2 regions of the Arthrobacter sp. TJ-178 genome follow, and region 1 is predicted to be linked to the other one. Evidence: riboswitches for the same ligand, from Rfam matches in the RefSeq annotation. Region 1 holds a riboswitch; the other holds the start of a gene.

The links. A riboswitch is a leader RNA that binds a small molecule or an ion and turns the genes downstream of it on or off. The one in region 1 is predicted to bind cyclic di-AMP.
Region 2: linked by a shared signal. The riboswitch ahead of AC4D2Q_RS09945 (LysM peptidoglycan-binding domain-containing protein) and the one ahead of AC4D2Q_RS16805 (M23 family metallopeptidase) in region 1 are both predicted to bind cyclic di-AMP.

What each region holds. Positions count from the first base shown of each region.
Region 1 is NZ_JBZCNK010000007.1:92,774-96,975, forward strand. Features, by position in the region: gene AC4D2Q_RS16795 (NlpC/P60 family protein) at 1-431, opposite strand, end outside; gene AC4D2Q_RS16800 (NlpC/P60 family protein) at 464-1,372, opposite strand; cyclic di-AMP (ydaO/yuaA leader) riboswitch at 1,376-1,541, opposite strand; gene AC4D2Q_RS16805 (M23 family metallopeptidase) at 1,660-2,268, opposite strand; cyclic di-AMP (ydaO/yuaA leader) riboswitch at 2,433-2,645, opposite strand; gene AC4D2Q_RS16810 (iron-dependent transcriptional repressor DtxR) at 2,711-3,409, opposite strand; gene serC (phosphoserine transaminase) at 3,638-4,202, shown strand, end outside.
Region 2 is NZ_JBZCNK010000003.1:86,112-90,313, forward strand. Features, by position in the region: gene AC4D2Q_RS09935 (sensor histidine kinase) at 1-497, shown strand, start outside; gene AC4D2Q_RS09940 (hypothetical protein) at 568-1,140, shown strand; gene AC4D2Q_RS09945 (LysM peptidoglycan-binding domain-containing protein) at 1,312-2,244, opposite strand; cyclic di-AMP (ydaO/yuaA leader) riboswitch at 2,253-2,405, opposite strand; gene AC4D2Q_RS09950 (response regulator) at 2,662-3,306, opposite strand; gene AC4D2Q_RS09955 (sensor histidine kinase) at 3,294-4,202, opposite strand, start outside.

The DNA of each region.
Region 1 (4,202 bases):
GCAGGTGCCTGTGAAGGAGCCTCGGCCGGCAGCGGCTGCGCTGCCGGCGCTGCCTGGGGCTCGGTTGCCTGCGGCTGCGCAGCAACAGGCTGCACTTCCTCAGACGGAGTTTCCTCAGGCTGCGCTTCGGGGGCCAGAATGACGCCGGCCACGGCCGGACGGTCAAAGCTCACCATGGCGGTTGCGGGAACCATCAGCTGCGTAGACGCCGCCAGATCCAACGTGCTGGTTTCCGCGCTGCGGACCACATCGGAACCTGTTGCGTTGGCCGCAACGCCGGTGCCCAGAACCAGGCCTGATGCGGCAACTACCACAGCGGCCTGACGCCCAAAGGTTCCGGCGTTGGCGGACACTGCCTGCGCAAGCGTGCTCAGCGCAGCGGTACGCGCTGCGGGCGCCCGGTGACGGGCGCGCTCAGTTGTAGATGTCATGCGGGTGCAATCTCCGTTATCTGCAACAGGGCTTAGCTGACGCGGACGAAGCTTGCGCCGCCGAGGTAGGACAGCGGGTGCAGCACGGTGTTCATACCGTCGAAGCCGCCGCTGATGACCTGGCCGTTGCCCACGTAGATGGCTACGTGGCCGGAGGTGATGACGAGGTCGCCGGGCTCGGGCGAGCCAACAACCGAGCCGAAAGCGTAGAACTGTGCGGGGGCGAGGTCGCCCACCGACTTGCCGACGGAGCGCAGTGCATTCTCCACCATGGCGGTGCAGTCCTGAGCAACACCGAGCTGCGCGTAGGCCGAAGCAACGAGTGCTGCGCCGACGCCGCTGGTTACCGGAGCCGGTGCGGGGGCCGGAGCCTGAACCGGTGCGGGAGCTGCAGCGGCGGGTGCCGGGGCAGCAGCCTGGGCCTGAGCCGGCGTGTTGGCCGCGGGGGCCCAGTTGGCAGTGGTGGCTGCCAGCGGTGCGGAAGCCTGCTGCGTCTGAGCGGCAACTGCCTGCTCAGCCTGAACAGCCTGCTCGGCCTGAACTGCAGCGGCCTGCTCAGCCTGAACAGCTGCCTGTTCCTGAGCAGCGGCTTCAGCGGCGGCAGCCGCTTCTTCTGCTGCGATGCGGGCGCGGTAGTCCGCTCCGGAAACGGAGGAGACGGGCTGCATGGTGGCCAGCTCAAACGGTGCCTGTGCGGAGACAGAAACAGCGCCGGTTGAAGTTACGACACTGAGCGGGGTGGCTTCGAGTACCTGGCGGTCGGTGCTGGGGGCTGCCTGGGCGGGAAGGCCTGCAGCGAGGACGAGGCCTGAAGCGGCAACGACGACGGCGGCCTGGCGGCCGATGGTTCCAACATTGGAGGTGACGGCCCGGGACAGTGCTGAAACGGGGCTCGACTGGACTGCGGACGCGCGACGGCGGCCGTGAGCTACTGATGACACAAGTTTGCCTCTCCCAATGCCTACGAGGTGAGCTGTCGGATTCGGATGGGAGTCACCCGGCTGCGTGGGCGGTAAGGCCCGTGCAACTTAACCCCTAGGGTTTCTTTCGAAACCCGAATGTGGTTCCCCCGCCTCTGCCATGCGATGTTGCGAACGGACCTCAAACAGTGGCAGAGCTCGGCGATCTGTTCGAGGGTGCCCGACCTTTGGCCGATCAAGCACGAGGACGACCCTACAACAACATTTGTCGAATGTCACGTTCAGGTCACGAAATGGTTATCCTGCGGTCACAGCCAACCGAGCGGGTCAACGACCTCGCCGTTGACCATCACTTCAAAGTGAAGGTGGCAGCCCGTTGAGGCGCCTGTGGTGCCGCTGGCGCCCACCAGGGCGCCGCGCTCCACCTTGTCCCCCACGGCCACAGCCAGGCTGGACATGTGGTTGTACGTGGTTTCCACGCCGTTGCCGTGATCAACCACCACGCGGTTTCCGCCGCCGAAGTCGTGCCAGCCCGAGAAGGTTACGGTGCCGGCTGCGGCAGCCGTGACATCCGTGCCGCAGGCAGCGGCAAAGTCCTGGCCGCGGTGCAGCTCGTCTGCGGCACCGGTGATGGGACTGACGCGGTAGCCAAAGCCGGACGTCTGAACGAGCTCCGAGGCCAGCGGTCGGGCAAGAGCGCCCGCGGATGCACCGGCGGAAATCTCCGCACCGGACGCCACAGCCACGTGGTGGAGCTTTGCTTCCGGGTCAAACCGGCTGCTCAGGGCGGGCCGGTCAAAGTTAACGGCGGCTGCGGGATCCGCTGAAACTACCGGCGCTTCCACGGCGACAGGCTGCATTTCCTGGGCTGGTTCGCTCACGGCTGCGGTGGTGGGGACCGCAGCAGTAAGGATCATGCCCGAGGCTGCTGCGGTAATGGCGACTTTTTGTGCGGCACCGCCGATGGAGCGGTTTCTGGATTCTGCTCGGCGGCGGCCGGATCTGGGGCCGTTGTCCGGGCGTGGAGCGGGGGCCGGGGCAGACGCGCGGCGCCTGCCCGGGGCAGCATGCTTCGACAAGGTATACCTCTCTCATATGCCTGCGAAGTTAGCTGTCGGATTCGAGTGGAGAAACTCGGCCCCGCATTCAGCGACGGGCCGCACCGTCGATGCGGGGGCAGTGCTGATGCTGGAGGCTTCACCCCAAGGCAGCTCAAGCTGCCGGTGATGGGTCCTCCGCCCCTGCCTGAACTATGTAATTCCGGGCCAGTGGCAGGGTTCGGCGTAAGGCCCGGATAACGGTGTTATTTCAACGTCAGTAAGTCACTATAGGTGAAGATGCCCAAAAGAGACCATTTCGTTATCCGAGTGTGGATACAAACACGTGGGCAGCCACCTCTGGAGGAAGTTCCAGGGCGCCTTCGATTCCGGGAACGCGCACAGAAATGTAGCCCGCCACCACTTCGGCACTGATCTCCGCTCCGGGGCGCAAACCCGCCTCATCGAACTGGCAGAGCAGTTCCGGTTCCACCTGGACCGGTTCGGCCAGCCGGACCAGCTTCATCTTGGTTCCCGGCTCCGCCTGCGCCACAGCGGAAACGAGGTTGGTCACGCCGTCGTGGAACGGTTCAGCGGCCACGCCGCCAATCTCGGCGAGACCCGGAATGGGGTTGCCGTAGGGCGACTCCGTGGGATGCCCCAGCAGGTCGTACAGCCGCCGCTCCACGCGCTCACTCATGACGTGTTCCCAGCGGCAGGCTTCGTCATGGACGTAAGCCCAGTCCAGGCCGATCACGTCCGAGAGCAGGCGTTCGGCCAGCCGGTGCTTGCGCATCACTTCAGTGGCGCGGCGGCGGCCCTGCTCGGTCAGCTCCAGGTGCCGGTTGCCCGAGACCACCACCAGGCCGTCCCGCTCCATCCGCCCGATCGTCTGGGACACGGTTGGCCCGGAGTGGCGCAGCCGCTCGGCGATGCGCGCCCGGAGAGCCACGATGTTCTCTTCTTCGAGCTCCAGGATGGTCCGCAGATACATTTCGGTGGTGTCAATGAGGTCCGTCATGGCAGGCCGCTCCTAGGTACTCAATTGGGAAGATCAGGAGAACAACGGCGGACGCCGCCCCCACAGGTCAGTACTGCCAATACGTTAGCTCATCCGGACAAAGGGCAGATAATTCCGTCGGCTCCGGACGTCCCGGCGTGCGGGTTCACAAATCGCATGCGGACGGGGCGGTGGGGCAGAATGAAAGGCACATCAGAGCACCCTGCCTACCGCTTGGAGCGACACCCCATGGGCGAAACAGCCGCAGTAAAGATCCCCGCCGAACTCCTTCCCAGGGACGGGCGGTTCGGGGCCGGTCCGTCAAAGGTTCGTCCGGAGCAGCTGGAGGCACTGTCCCGCGCCGGAGCCCGCCTGCTGGGCACGTCCCACCGACAGGCTCCCGTCCGCAACCTGGTGGGCAGCATCCGCGAGGGACTGTCGAGTCTCTTCCGCGCCCCGGAGGGTTATGAAGTGGTGCTTGGCGTTGGCGGCTCCACCGCATTTTGGGATGTGGCATCCTTTGGGCTGGTCCAGGACAAGGCCCAGCATCTGTCCTTCGGCGAGTTCGGTTCCAAGTTCGCCGCTGCCACCGACAAGGCACCCTTCCTTGCACCGTCCTCCATCATCAAGGCCGAACCGGGCACCCGTTCCGTTGCGGCGGCCGAATCCGGGGTGGATGTCTATGCCTGGCCCCAGAATGAGACGTCCACGGGTGTTGCCGCCCCGGTGGCACGCGTTGCCGGCGCGGACCCCGGTTCCCTGATCCTGATTGATGCCACTTCGGCGGCGGGCGGCCTGGATGTCGACCTCGCCG
Region 2 (4,202 bases), on a different contig from region 1:
CCGAAATAACCGTGCTGGGCGGACAGTTTGCGCTGCAGCGGATCTTCACGGCGCTCGGGGCCAACGCCCTGGACTATGCCCGGTCGCTCGTGCGGTTCTCCGTGGGGAGCAGCGGACGCGTTGCTGTGATTCGCGTCGCCGATGACGGAGCCGGATTTCCGCCAGGCTTTACCCGGCAGGCGTTTGAACGGTTTGCCTCCGTACGAAACCGGGAAACGGGCGGCGCAGAGGGCGACAGCGCAGACGGAGACGGCACCGGCACTGAAGGCAACGGCGCTGAAGGGGACGGAACCGAAGGGGACGGCGCCGGCGCAGGAGAAGAGAACGTGGCGCCGAGACACTACGGGCTGGGGCTCGCCCTCGTAGCGGAAATCGCTGCCCGCTATGGCGGCAGTGTCCGCGCCCTCCCGGCCGGAGGAGGACCCGCAGCCGCCGGCCGCTCCGGCGGCGTGGTGGAAGTTCGCCTTCCCCTGGCCGGGGGACGGCGCGGGGTCTAAGAATCTTCGAAGAATCGGCTCCGAAAATAAGAGTGTCAGCACATCCACTCTTCGAAAGGTGCATGAAACGATGGCATTTCGGGACAAGGCCAGGGGCCCGCTGGGATGGATCCTGGGCGTAGTTGGCGGTCTGATCCTGTTGGTCGGCTCCTTTTTTGCCGGTATGGCCACGGCCGACACAACTGCGGATTCGGAACAGGCCTCTGTGACTGAACAGCAACAGGAGCAGCAGGGCCAGGAGTCCGAATCCGAGTCTGAGTCTGGCGCCGAGACGCGGCACGAGCGCGACGGCGATGGCGACAAGGCAGAGAAGGACAAGGCAGACAAGCCAGACAAGGCGGATAAGGACAAGACGGATCAGGGAACTGAGACAGACCCGGACACCCAGGAGGAGAACTCAGACGGGGAATCCGCGCCGGATCAGGGCAGGAACGACGGCGACCGCAAGGTGCGCGACGATGAGGGAGATGTCCGCGGCGACGGCGACGGGCCTGCCCGCGACGGCATGACCGAGGACGGCCCCGGGCACGGCCACGGCGGCCGGCATCACTCTGACGCTCCGGACGCTCCGGACTCCCAGGAACAGCAGGACGGCCCGGAACAGCAGGACTCCCAGGACGGCCAGGACGGTCCGGAAGCCTGACTCCTGGCGGACCTGACACTGCGCGCAAATCCGCGCACATCCACGCACGTCGAACTAAACGCTCAACGGCAAAAAGGAACGCCCGGCCAGCTGGCCGGGCGTTCCTTTTTATGGATCCATCAGATTGCAGGTCCGTTCGCTTCCCGCGCTCTGATGGGAGCTAGTGCGTGATTACGCTACGCGGTAGTACACGGCGCCGGAACCAACGTTGGCGCTCTCCAGTACAGTCTGGTTGCCGCCCCATCCGCTGTGGATGGCCTGGCCGTTGCCTGCGTAGATGGCGATGTGGGCAACGCCCATGCCGCCGTCGGCGTAGTAGGCGATGTCGCCCGGCTGGGGGTCGGAAACCGGGGTTCCGTAAGCAGCAAGCTGCGCGGGAGCCAGGTCGCCAACCGAGTGGCCGGCTGCCCGGAGGGCAACCTCAACCAGAACGGTGCAGTCCTGGGCGGCACCCATCTGGGCGTATGCGGAGCTGAGCATGATGGCGTTGGTGCCGCTAGCAGCGGGAGCGGCAGCCGGCGTCACGGAGGAAGCCTGCGTGCTGAAGGTGCTGAAGTCGGCCACGGCGGCGGTCTCTTCCACCGGAGCGGCGTAGGAGACTGCAGCGGGAGCGTCATAGGACACTGCTGCAGGAGCATCGTAGGACACTGCAGCCGGTGCGGCGTAAGCAGCTTCAACAGCAGCGCCGCCGGCGTACGTGATGACATCGCCGGGGTAGATGATGGAATCCAGCGAAAGGCCGTTCAGCGCCAGGATGTCGTCAAGGGTGACGGCGTAGGTGCTGGCGATGGCGCTCAGGGTGTCGCCGGACTGGACCACGTGGGTGGATGCTGCGGCGGGGGCAGGAGCCTCAACCGGAGCAGCTGCGGGAGCTACCGGAGCAGCCGGAACGGCTACAGCAGCAGGGGCGGTGTAGGACTCGGTCGAGTCGTTGGCGATGACGCCTGCCGAAGCGGGGCCGGCCATGCTGAGCACCAGGCCGGAGCCTGCTGCCAGGACAGCTGCTGCGGTGCCGATGGTGCGGGCCTTGCCGGTGGTGGCGTTTGCAAGTGCAGTCCACAGTCCGGTGTTGTCGGCGCTGTGGGTTCCACGAGTATTGTTCAACAAAATAAGTTACCTCTCCCGATACCTGCGAGGTGAGCTGTCGGATGCGGATGGGAGTCATCCGGTCCGCCGAAGAAACCTCGGCTGACTTAACCCCAAGGATTCATAAGGAACCCGTAAGTGGTTCCCCCGCCTCTGCCGAAGTGTGAAATCTGTGGACCTTGACCAGCGGCAGAGCTAGGTAACAAGTCAAGGGAGCCGCTTCAGATAACGGCATGAGTACTACCGTACAAGACGGTTACGGGATGGTAACTATTTAGTAACGAAGCTCGCACGGAGGCGTGAGTGGCACCTCTGGAGTGGCCTGTGGGTGCCGGCACAGGAGGTTCCCAAACCCGCGTCAGCACGGGGATTTAGTGCCGTTTAGGTCCCCGGATACGCCTGGGTCCGCAGGTACGGCTAAGCCCGCAGATACGCCTAGGTCCGCAAATACGCCAACGTGGCCAGTACGCGGCGGTGGCCGCTGTCCGACGGCGAGAGGCCCAGTTTCGCGAAGATGTTGCCGATGTGCTTGCTGACAGCTGTCTCGGATACGGAGATGGTCCGGGCAATGGCGGTGTTGCCCAGGCCCTCGGCCACCAGCCCCAGCACTTCAAACTCGCGGGGAGTCAGGGACCGGATGGGGTCCAGGGTGCTGCGCCGGCTGAACAGCTGGGCGATGACCTCCGGATCCATGACGGTTCCGCCGGCCAGGACCCGGCGCAGGCCCTCGACAAAATCGCCCACTTTGCCCACGCGTTCCTTTAAGAGGTAGCCCACACCCTGGGCACCGGAGGCCAGCAGCCGGCTTGCGTACCGGTCCTCAACATAAGCGGACAGGACAAGGACCGGAAAGTCCGGCACCCGAGAGCGAAGTTCCAGGGCAGCGCGCAGCCCCTCGTTGGTGAAGGTCGGCGGCATCCGCACATCAAGGACGGCGCCGTCGGCACTGCCGGGTTCAAAGCCTGCCAGCAGGTCCTCGGCATTGTCCGCGGAGCCAACCACCTCAAATCCCTCGCCCTGCAGCAGCAGCTCAAGCCCCGCGCGCAGCAGAGCATCATCTTCGGCGATCAGAAGGCGCATGGAAGCTCCACCCTTAGTTCGGTTGGCCCGCCGGGCGGACTGGTCAGATACAACGTGCCGCCGAAGGCAGCAGCCCGGCGGGCAATTCCGGCCAGGCCGGTGCCGGACCCGGCCGCGGGGTCGCCGGCCCCCGCAACGGCAGCGCCGCCGCGCCCGTCGTCGTTCACCCGGACCACCAGCACATCCTCGCGCGGTGCGGTTTCTGTGCGCAGGAGCACTTCGATGTGCGAGGCGTCGGAATGTTTCGCTGCGTTGGTCAGGGCTTCGGCCAGGACAAAGTAGGCGGCGGATTCCACCGCTGCGGGAGCACGCTGCAGTCCCTGCACGTCCAGCGAACAGCTGATGGGGGACCTGCTGGTCAGTGCCGATGCCGCTCCGTCCAGGCCCAGCTCATCCAGGACCGGCGGATAAATGTCGTGTACCGCTTCCCGCAGACCGGCCAGGGCTTCGGTGGCGGCGTCCTGGGCACGCCCGATAAAGGGCATTGCGGCAGCGGGATCACTCTCCGCCGCCCGCTGCGCCAGCCCGAGCATCATCACCACTCCCACCAGCCGGTTCTGCGCTCCGTCATGCAGCTCACGTTCGATGCGGCGCAGCTCTGCTGCGTGGGCCGTCAGTGCGCTGGCGCGGGCAGCGGAGAGATCCTGGATCCGGCGGGCGAGCTCGTCATACCGGCGGGGCGAGAGGATCGCCAGCGTGCCGCCGCTGAGCCGGCGGGCCATCCACGGCGGCAGCAGCCAGGCGGCAACGCCGTAGACGAGGCCCAGCAGGACGGTGAATCCTGCGGCGGGCCAGCTGGTCACGGGAACTACAAAATCGAGCGGCGCGGACTGCGGAAACAGCGGCCACCACGGTGCCGTCCCTATATACAGCACGGCGGCCAGCGGCAGGGCCAC